One region of the Novosphingobium sp. CCH12-A3 genome, then DNA from elsewhere that is predicted to be linked to it. Evidence: riboswitches for the same ligand, from Rfam matches in the RefSeq annotation. Region 1 holds a riboswitch; the other holds the start of a gene.
The links. Region 1 has a riboswitch for cobalamin ahead of AX703_RS03890 (hypothetical protein). Riboswitches for the same ligand answer to the same signal wherever they lie in the genome.
Positions count from the first base shown of each region.

Region 2: it holds a riboswitch for cobalamin, as region 1 does, so the genes downstream of both, AX703_RS10690 (TonB-dependent siderophore receptor) here and AX703_RS03890 (hypothetical protein) in region 1, are expected to answer to the same signal.

Region 1 is NZ_LSIA01000053.1:26,182-32,283, forward strand. It holds gene AX703_RS03880 (cobyrinate a,c-diamide synthase) at 1-813, opposite strand, end outside; gene cobO (cob(I)yrinic acid a,c-diamide adenosyltransferase) at 810-1,409, opposite strand; gene AX703_RS03890 (hypothetical protein) at 1,406-1,978, opposite strand; cobalamin riboswitch at 2,171-2,371, opposite strand; cobalamin riboswitch at 2,430-2,622, shown strand; gene AX703_RS03895 (TonB-dependent siderophore receptor) at 2,825-4,741, shown strand; gene AX703_RS03900 (DUF1636 domain-containing protein) at 4,741-5,148, shown strand; gene cobT (nicotinate-nucleotide--dimethylbenzimidazole phosphoribosyltransferase) at 5,145-6,102, shown strand, end outside.
Region 2 is NZ_LSIA01000136.1:879-6,980, reverse strand. It holds gene sucD (succinate--CoA ligase subunit alpha) at 1-385, opposite strand, end outside; gene mdh (malate dehydrogenase) at 503-1,465, opposite strand; gene AX703_RS10700 (hypothetical protein) at 1,792-2,091, opposite strand; gene AX703_RS10695 (cell wall hydrolase) at 2,350-3,519, opposite strand; cobalamin riboswitch at 3,875-4,076, shown strand; gene AX703_RS10690 (TonB-dependent siderophore receptor) at 4,145-6,076, shown strand.

The sequences.
Region 1 (6,102 bases):
CATGGGCGAGAAGAACAGCACCTGCGCGCCCATCTCTTCAAGGCACGCGACATTGGCGGGATAGATGAAGGCAAAAGCCCCAGCGCGGGCTATGGCGATGCGCAAGCCCGCCAGCAGCGGTGGCACGCTCGCTGTCACCTCCGTGGCGAAGGCCACCGGTTCAGGCAGCCATAGAGCATCATCACCAAGGCAAGCTGCGGCTGCATCGATCCGGCAGTCGATATCGCCCACTTCTCCCGCCTGTACCAGACCAAGGTGCCGTTCGGGCAAGGCCACATCCGGGCTTGGGGGCATGGAACCGAGCCAGCGCATTCCCGGCGGTAGGCTTTCGCGCAGCATCGCGGCGTGGCGCTCGCTGCCAACGCGATTGGCCAGCGCTGCAACCACGCGGATGTCATCGCGATAAGTGGCAAGACCATGCGCCAGCGCTCCGAAGGTCTGTGCCATGGCGCTACCGTCGATGACCGCCAGCACCGGCAGGCCAAAGCGTACGGCCAAGTCCGCAGCGGAAGGATCGCCATCAAACAAGCCCATGACGCCTTCGACAAGGATCAGGTCTGCTTCGCGGGCAGCCTCATGCAACAGACGGCGACATTGCGCCTCGCCCACCATGAAGAGATCCAGCTGGTAGACCGGTGCACCGCAGGCGCGTTCGAGGATCATCGGATCCAGGAAGTCAGGGCCGAATTTGAACACGCGGACCCGCCGCCCTGCCTGCACGTGGCGGCGGGCAAGAGCGGCCGTGACCGTCGTCTTGCCCTGCCCCGAAGCCGGCGCGCTGACCAGCAACGCTCGGCAAGATGCGGTCGTCACCGATCGATCCCTTCTTGGGCGCGCACGCCGTCACGGAAGGCATGCTTCACGTCGCGGATCGCGCTCACGGCGTCGGCGGCGGCAATCAGCGCATCGTCTGCGGCACGACCGGTGATGACCACGTGCTGCATCGCCGGTCGCGCCTCGATCGCGGGCATGATCTCATCGAGCGCGAGATAGCGGTAGGTGATGAGGTAGGTCAATTCATCGAGCACGACGAGGCTGATGTCAGGTTCGGCCAGCGCAGCTTTGGCCTTTTCCCAGCCCGCCCTCGCAGCGGCAATGTCACGTGTCCGATCCTGCGTTTCCCAAGTGAAACCCTCGCCGCACTTCTCCCAGATCACATCGGGGTGCGAGGCGAAGAAGGCGCGTTCACCGACGTTTTCCGCACCCTTGATGAACTGGAACACCGCCGCTTTGCGACCGTAGCCGAGCGTCCGCGCCACCATGCCAAAGGCGCTGGAGGACTTGCCCTTGCCGTTGCCGGTGAGAACCAGCAGCAGGCCTTTGTCGCGCGTGGCGGCGGCGATCTTGGCATCGACCACCGCCTTGTGCTTGCGGGCGCGCTCGCGGTGCGCCTCTGGGGTTTCGCTCATTGCTCTGCTCGTGAGGCAAGCGAGGGGCGCGCGGCGACCAGCAAGGCATAGATGCCTGCTGCAGTTGCGGTCCACAGCAGAGTGGCCGCAAGGGTCGGTGGGAAATAGCGAGCGAGGCGGGGCATAAAGCCTGCGACGGTCGGATCGGTAAAACGGCCACCGAGGAAGTAGAATCCGCCACTGGAGAACAGCTCGGAAACCAGCGTGGCAACGCTGACCAGCGCCAGCAGCCCCAGCAGTGATGACGGTTCGGTGCCCAGCTTGTCCGCGCCCGCGCGCCCGGCCAGCCACATCGTGCCGTAGGCCGGAACGAGCATCCAGTAGGCAGGGGTGAAGCAGAAGCTGGACTGGCCGAACCAGCCGATCACTGTCACGTCGATGGCAAAGGCGAGCAGGAAGAGCCCTGCAAAAGCAGTCGCGCGGCGCAGGAAGAAACCGCCGACGAAGAAACTGGCAAGGCTGGTGTCAGGCAGGTGCATGACATTGCTGAGCGAATGGGTGCGGGTTACGAGCATGACGATCGCAAGCGCGCCAAACATCGCGAGATCAGGACGCGAAATACGGACCATGATTGGCCTCCTGTGAACAGGTATGAATTGATTGTGCGCATGCGTGATGCGCAGGATCGGCAAGACGTGCGGACGCGCACGTCTGGCTGGATCTCAGGTGCTGGTCATCACGGATCTCCCTCCGACAAGAACGCACAACAGTGTCGTCCGCGAAGGGTGTGCCTTCGTCCGCCCGGTACATCCCGCCCGCGCAGAGAAACGACCGCAACAGGCCGGTTTCCTGACTTCCGGATCGTCGCGCCTTTCGCCGCCTTCTCGGGCCGAAACCCAATGGCATGATGGCGATGCGCTACCGGTTACAGTTGCGGGAGCAGTGCCGGATTGGGTGGCTTGCGACCACCGCCCGGACTTCCCGATTAAGCCCTTTCGGGCACCCGTTGCGAAAGACTGGATAAGCCAAGCAATTGATCTGCGCAAGTATTCGCACTTGCAGCAGCAAAAACATGTCGCTACCTGCACCGCCGCGACAGGTTCCCCGAGAGGGGATCAAAAGGGAACGGGGTGTAAAACTCCGGCTGCCCCTGCAACTGTAAGCGGCGAGCCGACCGGCCAATTACGCCATTGGGACCTCACCGTCCTGAGAAGGCGGCCGGACCGGCATTGACCCGCGAGCCAGGAGACCTGCCTGTTGCGGTCGTTCTTCGTTCGGGCAGGGTGCACCGGACGTTCGAGGTTGCCGGCTTGCAAAGGCGGCACACCCCTCGCGCAACGACAGCCATTGCCTGCCGGGAAGCCCCGTGCGGGAAGCGATGCCGTGTTGCGCCTTGCGGTGCATATGCCGGCGCGTGCTTCCTTCGCGTGTCTGAGCGGCAGGTCCATGCCGTTCGTACCGAAGGGAGCCGCACCATGCGTCCTGCCCATATTCCTGTTGTTTCGCTTGCCACGCTACTCGCCTCGCCCGCTTTAGCCGAGGACGCGCCTGATCCTTCAATCGTCGTTACTGCCTTGCGCAGCCCGGTCGAGCAGAGCGCAGTCTCTGCCACCGTAACCGTGCTTGACGAAACGGCGATCCGCGCCCAGCAGCCGATCGCGCTCACCGATCTAATGCTGCGCACGCCAGGCGTCAGCCTTTCGCGCAATGGTGGCTTTGGCACCGCCACATCGCTACGCATCCGCGGCGCCGATTCCTCGCAGACCGTGATGGTGATCGACGGTGTGCGCATTTCCGATCCGTCGGCCACCGGCGGCGGCTATTCGTTCTCCAACCTGCTGATCGACGACATCGAGCGCGTGGAAATCCTGCGCGGGCCGCAATCGATCCTGTGGGGAAGCGATGCCATCGGCGGCGTGGTCAGCGTACTGACGCGACGCGCGGAACAGCCGCTGGAAGGGAGCGTGGCGGTCGAAGCCGGCACCCACTCCACGGTCAACGCCCAGGCTGGCATTGGCGGGGCCGGATCATTGCTCGACTGGCGCGTGGCGGGCTCCGCCTTCACCACCGATGGCATCTCCGCACGCAGCAACGGCACGGAGGACGATGGCTACCGCCGCGTTTCCGCCAGCGGCACAGCCACGCTCAAGCTCACGCCAAACCTGTCGGTCGACTTGCGCGGCTATTTGGCCGATGCGCGCAACGAATTCGATGGCAGCTCGGGGGACGCGCGTACCTATGGCCTGACCACCGAATGGACCGGTTATGCAGGTGTCAATCTGGCCCTGTTCGATGGGCGCCTCACCAACCGCATTGCCGTGCTGCAGACCGAAACGGACCGCGAGAACTACGATCCGGCGCGCTCGATCCGGTCCTTGAACTTCGATGCGCATGGCCGCGTGCGCCGTTTCGAATATCAAGGCAACTTGAAGCTTGCAGAAGGTCTCAGCGCCAAATTCGGGGCTGAACGCGAGGAGCAGCGCATGACCAGCGCCTCACCCGGCAACAATACCGCCGATTACGCCCTCGTCCCGCAAAGCGCCGATACGAACAGCGTCTACGGCGAGTTGCGCCTCACCCCGCTCATCGGCCTGACGCTGAACGGCGGTGTGCGCCACGACGACCAATCCCGCTTCGGCGGCAACACAGTTCTTACCGGAGGCGCAGTCTACACGCCTAACGCCGGGCAGACTGTGCTGCGCGCCAGCTATGATGAAGGCTTCAAGGCTCCTTCGCTCTACCAGCTGTTCAGCATTTACGGTTCTGCCGTGTTGCAACCGGAGCAGGCCAAGGGTTGGTCGGTCGGCGCCGAACAGTCACTCGGCGAAGTTTTCCACGCTTCGGCGACCTGGTTCGAGCGGGAAACCGAAAATCTGATCGACTTCGCCTTCTGTCCGACCACCGGCACCTTGCCCGCCGCGTGCTATATCCCCGGCACGACAACCACACGCTTCGGCTACTACGCCAACGTGCGCAAGGCCCACGCCAAGGGGCTGGAGCTGGCCGGCAGCGCGCAGCTTGGCGTGCTCTTTGCGACAGCAAACTACAGCTGGATCGAAGCGGAGGACCGTTCGCCCAGCAGCACTGATATCGGCCGTCAGCTTGCCCGCGTGCCGCGCCATCTTGCCAATCTGGAAAGCGGGGTGGACCTGCCGAAGGGCCTGCGCGCCAGTGTGGCCGCCCGCTATTCGGGCGAGACTTTCGACCGGGCCGGCAGCAGCACCGAGCTGCCAGCCTATTGGCTGGTCGATCTTCGCGCCGCGTGGCGGGTTGCCGAAGGGCTGACCATCAATGCCCGCGCTGAGAACATCATGGACAAGCGCTACGAGACAGCGGGCGGCTATGGTGCCCTCGGGCGTACGGTCTACCTTGGTCTGAGGAGCCGGTTCTGATGCTGCGCGCGATCGAACCCGGCCCAGCGGTGGTCGTCTGCTCAACCTGCCGCCTTTCTGCCGATCAGCGTGAGGATGCAGAAGGCCAGCGGGGCGGTGCCCTGCTTGCCCAAGCAATGCGCAGTCTCCAACAGGCCGATCCCGCACTGTCCGCAGTGGCGGTGCAGGAGACTGCATGCCTCTTCGCCTGCCAGCAGCATTGCACCGTGCATCTGCGCGCATCGGGCAAGATCGGCTACGTCCTGGGTAGGTTCACCCCCACCGAGGAGGCGGCCCGCGCTATTCTCGAATACGCCACTCTCCATGCGCAAAGCGCGGAAGGCGTAGTGCCCTATGGCCAATGGCCCGAAGGCGTGAAGGGACAGTTCATTGCCCGTACCCCGCCGGAAGGCTTCGTCTGCGCATGATCTGCTTCACCGATGAGGCAGCCTTCGCCTTTGCACTCACTGCGTTGCCCGCCCCCGACGCGCAGGCCAGCGCACAAGCGCGAGAACGGCAGGAGAGTCTGACCAAACCTGCCGGATCGCTGGGCCGGTTGGAAGAGATCGCCGTATTCATGGCCGCCTGGCAAGGCAAGGCACAGCCATCTATCGACCGAGTGCAGGCGGTGGTCTTTGCCGGAAATCACGGCGTGGCGGCGCAGGGAGTCAGTGCCTTTTCCCCGGAAGTGACCGCGCAGATGGTCGCCAACTTCCGCAATGGCGGGGCGGCTATCAACCAGTTGACCCGCGCATGCGGCGCTGATCTGTCGGTCATCGCACTCGATCTTGACCTTCCGACCGGCGATATCTCTCGCGAAGCCGCGTTGACGAGAGACGACTGCCTCGCCGCGCTCAATGCCGGTGCTGCCTCTGTTCTGCCGGACACGCAACTGTTGCTGGTGGGCGAGATGGGCATCGCCAACACCACGCCTGCAGCGGCGTTGGCCCTGCAAGCTTTCGGCGGCCGCGCTCAGGACTGGTGCGGGCGCGGCAGCGGCGTTGACACCGAAGGGGTAACCCGCAAGGCGGCGATAGTCGAAGCTGCGTCCGCCCTGCATGGACAGGCCTGCTCGACCCCGTTCGAAACGCTGCGCCGCCTCGGTGGGCGCGAAATTGCAGCCATGGCTGGCGCAATACTGGCGGCGCGATTGCTACGCGTGCCGGTCCTGCTCGACGGGTTCATCTGCTGCGCCGCCATTGCGCCGCTGGCGGCAGGCCATGAGGACTTTACCGCGCATTGCCTTGCCGCTCACTGTTCCGCCGAACAGGCTCACGCCCGCCTGCTGCGAGACCTCGCGCTCGATCCAATCCTCAACCTTGGCCTGCGGCTGGGCGAAGGATCCGGCGCCGCGTTGGCTGTACCGATCGTGCGCGCCGCGC
Region 2 (6,102 bases), on a different contig from region 1:
TCAGCACGCCGGGGCAGTTCGGACCGATCAGGCGGCTCTTCGAACCCGACAGCGCGCGCTTGACCTTGACCATGTCGAGCACGGGCACGCCCTCGGTGATCGCCACGATCAGCTCCATCTCGGCATCGATCGCCTCGAGGATGGCGTCGGCGCAGCCCGAAGGCGGCACGTAGACGCATGATGCGGTCGCACCGGTGACGGCCTTGGCCTCGGCCACGGTATCGAACTGCGGCAGGCCGATGTGGGTCGTGCCGCCCTTGCCGGGGGTCACGCCGCCAACCATCTGCGTGCCGTAGTCAAGCGCAGCCTGCGTGTGGAAGCTGCCGGTCTTGCCGGTCATCCCCTGCGTGATGACCTTGGTGTTCTTGTCGACGAGAATGGACATCAATCACTTCCGGATATTGCGTCCCCGCGAAGGCGGGGACCTCGGTGTTGTTACGCAACACCTGCGTAAACCGACTGAGGCCCCCGCCTGCGCGGGGGCGCACGTCATCCTACCAAATTAAGCCAGCGAGCTATCGATGCCCTTGCAGGCTTCCAGCAGTTCCTTGACCGCGTCGACCGAGACCTGGAGGTTCGACTTGGCTTCGTCGTCCAGCTCGATCTCGATCACCTGCTCAACGCCGTTCGCGCCGATCAGCACGGGCACGCCAACGTAGAGGCCGTCAACGCCGTACTGGCCATCGACGTAGGCAGCGCAGGGCAGGATGCGCTTCTGGTCATTGAGGTAGGCTTCGGCCATGGCGATGCCCGAAGCGGCCGGGGCGTAGAACGCCGAGCCGGTCTTGAGCAGGCCGACGATCTCGCCGCCGCCCGAACGGGTGCGCTGCACGATCGCGTCGATCTTCTCCTGGGTGGACAGGCCCATCTTGACGAGGTCGGGCACCGGAATGCCGTTGACCGTCGAGTACTGGGTGACGGGCACCATGGTGTCGCCGTGGCCACCAAGCACGAACGTGTTCACGTCGCGGATCGAGACGCCGAATTCCCAGGCGAGGAACGTGCTGAAGCGCGCCGAGTCGAGCACGCCGGCCATGCCGACGACCTTGTTGTGCGGCAGGCCGGAGAATTCGCGCAGCGCCCAGACCATCGCGTCGAGCGGGTTGGTGATGCAGATGACGAAAGCGTCGGGCGCGTTGTCACGGATGCCTTCGCCAACAGCCTTCATCACCTTGAGGTTGATGCCGAGCAGGTCTTCGCGGCTCATGCCCGGCTTGCGGGCAACGCCTGCGGTCACGATGATCACGTCGGCACCGGCAATGTCGGCATAGTCGTTGGTGCCGGTGATCTTGGCGTCGAAGCCTTCGACCGGGCCGCACTGCGAAAGGTCGAGCGCCTTGCCCTGCGGCACGCCTTCGACCACGTCGAACAGGACGATGTCACCCAGTTCCTTCTGGGCGGCGAGGTGGGCCAGCGTGCCCCCGATATTGCCTGCGCCGATAAGCGCGATCTTCTTGCGTGCCATGCTCTACGGTCCTTTCCCGTTCGCGGGGACAAGCATACAAATGCCAGCAGAGCTTTCGCCCAGGTCCCTCCCGTGCCCCGCGAGACAGGAAGGTTCTGGCAGAATGAATCGGGCCCTAGGCCCGCGCGCACACGAATGCAACCGCGAAAACCCGCTATATCCGGGGTTTTTGTGATATCAGTTCGCAATAGCAAAAGGTCTGTTTCCGAGGTGTTGCGCAACCCCGCAATGCAAGGTTGGGGCGCAAACTATCCGACCAGCAAAAAGCCCCGGCGTCTCCACCGGGGCTCCCTTTTGTTTTTCCTCTCCGCAAACTCTTGCGCGGATCAGCTGTGCTTGCGCTTCAGGAAGTCGCGCGCCATCCGCCGGTCGAGTGTTGCACAGACCTCGACCCAGAATTCCACGCGGTTCGGCTCGCCGCTGCGTTCGGCAATGACCGCAGCGTCTCGTGCGCGCGCTGCTGCTGCAAATCCATGCGCGGCGAACATGCGGAGCGCGGTGTCCAGCGCCTCGTCGTGGCACTGAGATCCCGTACCATTGTCGTTTATCGCCCGCAGGTGTCGCGCCTGGATCCGTCGCGAAAGACAGGGGGAAATGATGCCGTAACGGGGCGCAAATCGCAGCATGGTGCCTCAACTCTCTGACGGCGCCGGGGACAATCGGTGCCGTTCTCCACGACCCCGCCCTAGACCCACCTGCGCTAAGAGTGTGTGTGACGACACGGTAAAGGAACGAATAACCACCCGTCCTGAAACAGATTTGCGACGAGCGGAATGGAACAGGTCTGCGCAATCCCGAACCCGCTCTTCCTGAGCCTGTCGAAGGACGCAGGCGCAGCATCAGATGCTTCGACAAGCTCAGCATGAGCAGACTTCGGCGTCTGCTCAAGCCCCCGGCTGCGCGATCCACTTGTTGGCGTTCTCGTACCCCGGCAGCACGGAGCCACTGCCCGAAACGGGCGCTCCGGTAGCGCCCGCCTTCACGCCGGGCAGCACCTGCGGGCGGACTAGGTTCTGCGTCGGGGCGACTTGCGAGATGGCCGCAGCCGGTGTCGCAGTCGCAGCACCCGGCGCCACGATCCGCCCTTCCTCGAACGCCTTCTCCAGCGCCAGCGGATCGGCAATGTCGACGGGCGAGGGCGTCCATGTGCGCGGATGCGGCGCGGCAATCGGCTCGCCGCCGAGATAGCGCGCGGTGAACGCCGCCGGACGCCCCGCTGCCCCTGCCCAGCGATAGAAGCGATGCGCCCCGATCGTGCCGATGAACGAAAGGCTCGGCGCCCAGTAGGGATGCACCGCCGTCGTATGATAATGCGTCGCCAGTCCCACCGGCGCATAGACATAGCCGGCCAGCGCATCGGCGGCCACGCGCCGCGCCCGGTCCCAGAATGCCTTCATCGGCTTGCGCGCCAGCGAGCCATCGCACGCGAACGAGAACTGGCACCCCGGCCGCTCCGACCCCTGGTAGACTACGCCGCACACCGTGTTCGGCCATGCCGGATGCGCCACGCGGTTGAGCACCACTTGCGCCACCGCGCGTTGCCCGCCGTCAGGCTCGCTCGCCGCCTCATAATAGATTGCTGCGGTCAGGCACTGCAGAGCCCGCCAGCGGTCCTCGCTCGACCCGGCCGCCGACACCGGACGGGCCGAGAGGATCTCGGCATCCGAATGGCTCTGGTCCCATTTCGCCTGCGCTTCTGTCGGCGCGATCAGCCCGCTGTCGCTGGTGTCGAGCCAGTAGAACGCCGAGCCCGGAAAGCTGTCACCCCCGCGCTCGAACGGTTGCAGTCCCGCCATCTGCGCGCGCGCGACAGCCGCTTGAACGCCGCCCGGTTCGCCCCACCCGGTCGGCCCGAGCAGCAGACCCAGCACGCCGAACATCGCCACGCCGCCCAGCCGCTGCCGCATCAGCGAAGGCGCGCGCAAGGCGTTGCGGATCGAGCGCATATCCCGGCGCCGGATCCGCGCCGCAAAATCGAGCGGACGCTGCTCGCCATAAGCCGTCGCTGCCACGCCGGGCAGTTCGATCGGGCGATAGGCAAGCTCGAGAGGCATGGGGCTGGGCTGAATCCTGAAAATCCTCAATTGCGCTAACCTTTTGCGCCCCCTCGCGCACGGCCGCATTTCCCGCTGTCCCGATGCGGCACAAGCTCCTGCGATCCGGTTAACTGGCGAGCCCACGGCCTGGCGCTCAGATCGGAAAACCTCACGCAAAGACGCGAAGACGCAAAGAGGTCGTGCGCTGCCGCAGGCAATGCTCTTGGATAATCGCCGCAGGAGGTGATGGCTGTCCTATCGAACCTGCGCGGCATCTTCGCGTCTTTGCGGCTTTGCGTGAGAATGAATTGGGCAGCAAACCTGCCCCGAAGTACGTAGTTCCTCTTGCAGCGCAGCAAAGTTCCCGCTAGTTCCCCGCGCCGACGCCAACGGTGCCCGGTAACACGGGCTAAGAGGGAAGCCGGTTCAAATCCGGCGCTGCCCCCGCAACTGTAACCGGAGAGCGCGCTGTCCAGTGATGCCACTGGTGCCGGATTCGATCCCCGGTACTGGGAAGGCGGGCAGCGGGCGATGACCCGGGAGCCAGGAAACCTGCCGATGGTAGTCGTTCCGCGGCCGGGCGGGGTGTACCGGGCGCACGCGACGAGGCGCGCCAGATTCATGGCCCAGCGCACCTCTCGCCATGGACGGCATCAACCGTTCGTGGCCGGAGTTGCGTCCTGTGAAGAAGTACCTGCTTTCCGTTTCTGCCCTTACCCTTGCGACGCCTGCGCTTGCCCAAGGTACGGACGACGTCGTCGTGGCTGACTACAAGATCGACCCGGCAACCATCACCGTCATTGCCACCGGCAGCGAAACCCCGCTCAGCAAGACCGGCCAGCCCGTCACCGTCATCACCGCCGACGAAATCCAGTCGATCCAGGGCCCCGACATCACCCGCGTCCTCGAACGCGTCCCCGGCCTGACAATTACCCGCAACGGCGGCCCCGGCAGCTTCACCGGCGTGCGTTTGCGCGGCTCGGATGCCGAGCAGGTCCTCGTCCTCGTCGATGGCGTTCGCCTCGAAGACGTCTCGGCCCCCTCGGGCGGCTTTGACTTCGGTACGCTGACCCCCGGCGGCGTCGAGCGGATCGACGTGCTGCGCGGCTCCAACTCCATCGTCTGGGGCAGCGCGGCCATCGGCGGCGTGATCGCGGTCCAGTCGCGCGAACTCAACGGCATTGAAGCCAGTGCCGAACTGGGCGCGAACGACAGCTATCTCGCCGATGCTGCAGCAGGCATCGCGTCAGACTTCGGTGCGCTCACCCTCAACGGCGGCTACAGCCGCAGCGATGGCGTCTCGGCCGCAGCGGTCGGCACCGAACCCGATGGCTTCCGCCAGTGGCGCGTCGGGGGAAGGGGCCGCGTGAACCTGTCGCAAGACCTCGCGATCGTCGCCACTGCCCGCTACGCCGACACCCGCACCGACATCGACGGTTTCGGCCCGCCGACCTACCTCGTGTTCGGCGATACCCCCGAATACCAGACCACCCGCCAAGCCTCGGGCCGCGTCGGCCTGCGCTACACCGGCAGCAATCTCACGCTCAACACCGGCTTCGCGATCTCGGATACCAAGCGCGACTACTACGACCCGACTTTCGGCACTGATCCGTCCTACGGCTACAAGGGCCGCTCGGAGCGCGTTGACCTGACGGGCCGCGTCAACCTGCCTGCCGATTTCACGCTCGATTTCGGCGGTGACAGCGAATGGACGCGCTTCTCGAGCACTTTCGATGCACAGGCCAAGGCCAACCTCACCTCGGGCCACGCCCTGCTTGGCTGGAGCAGCGATCGCGCCAGCCTCGCCGCCGGTGTCCGCATTGACGATCACAGCCGGTTCGGCACGGCCTGGACCTTCGGTGCCAACGGCGCGTTCGAATTGGTCGATAACCTCCGCCTGCGCGCCAGCTATGGCGAGGGCTTCAAGGCCCCGACGCTCTACCAGCTGCTTTCAAACTATGGCAACGCCGCGCTCAACCCCGAACGCAGCAAGAGCTACGACGCCGGCCTCGAATGGGGCGCGCCCTACGGCAAGCTTCACGCTGCGGTCACGGTCTTCCGCCGCGATAGCCGCAACCTGATCACCTTCGTATCTTGCGCCAGCCTCAACGCCTGTGCCACGCGTCCTTTCGGCCTCTACGACAACGTCGGCCTTGCCCGCGCACAGGGCGTCGAAGCCGAACTCGGCGCGCGTCCTACCGACACGCTCCACCTGCAGGCCGCATACACCTACCTCGAAACCGAGAACCGCACGCGCGGCACCGCCAACTTCGGCAAGGACCTCGCGCGCCGTCCTGCCCACGCGCTGACCCTCTCGAGCGACTGGACATCTCCCCTCGCGGGCCTCGCCCTCGGTGCCGACTTGCGCCTCGTCGGAGACAGCTTTGACAACGCGTCGAACACCCGCCGCCTCGATGGCTACGCGTTGACCACCGTGCGCGCCAGCTTCCCCCTGACCGAGAAGGTGGAACTCTACGGCCGTGTCGAGAACGTGTTCGACGTGAATTACCAGACCGTCGCCGACTACGGCACCTGGGGCCGCTCTGCCTATATCGGCATCCGCACCAGATACTGATGAAAGCGCCTGCGCCTCGTTCCGAA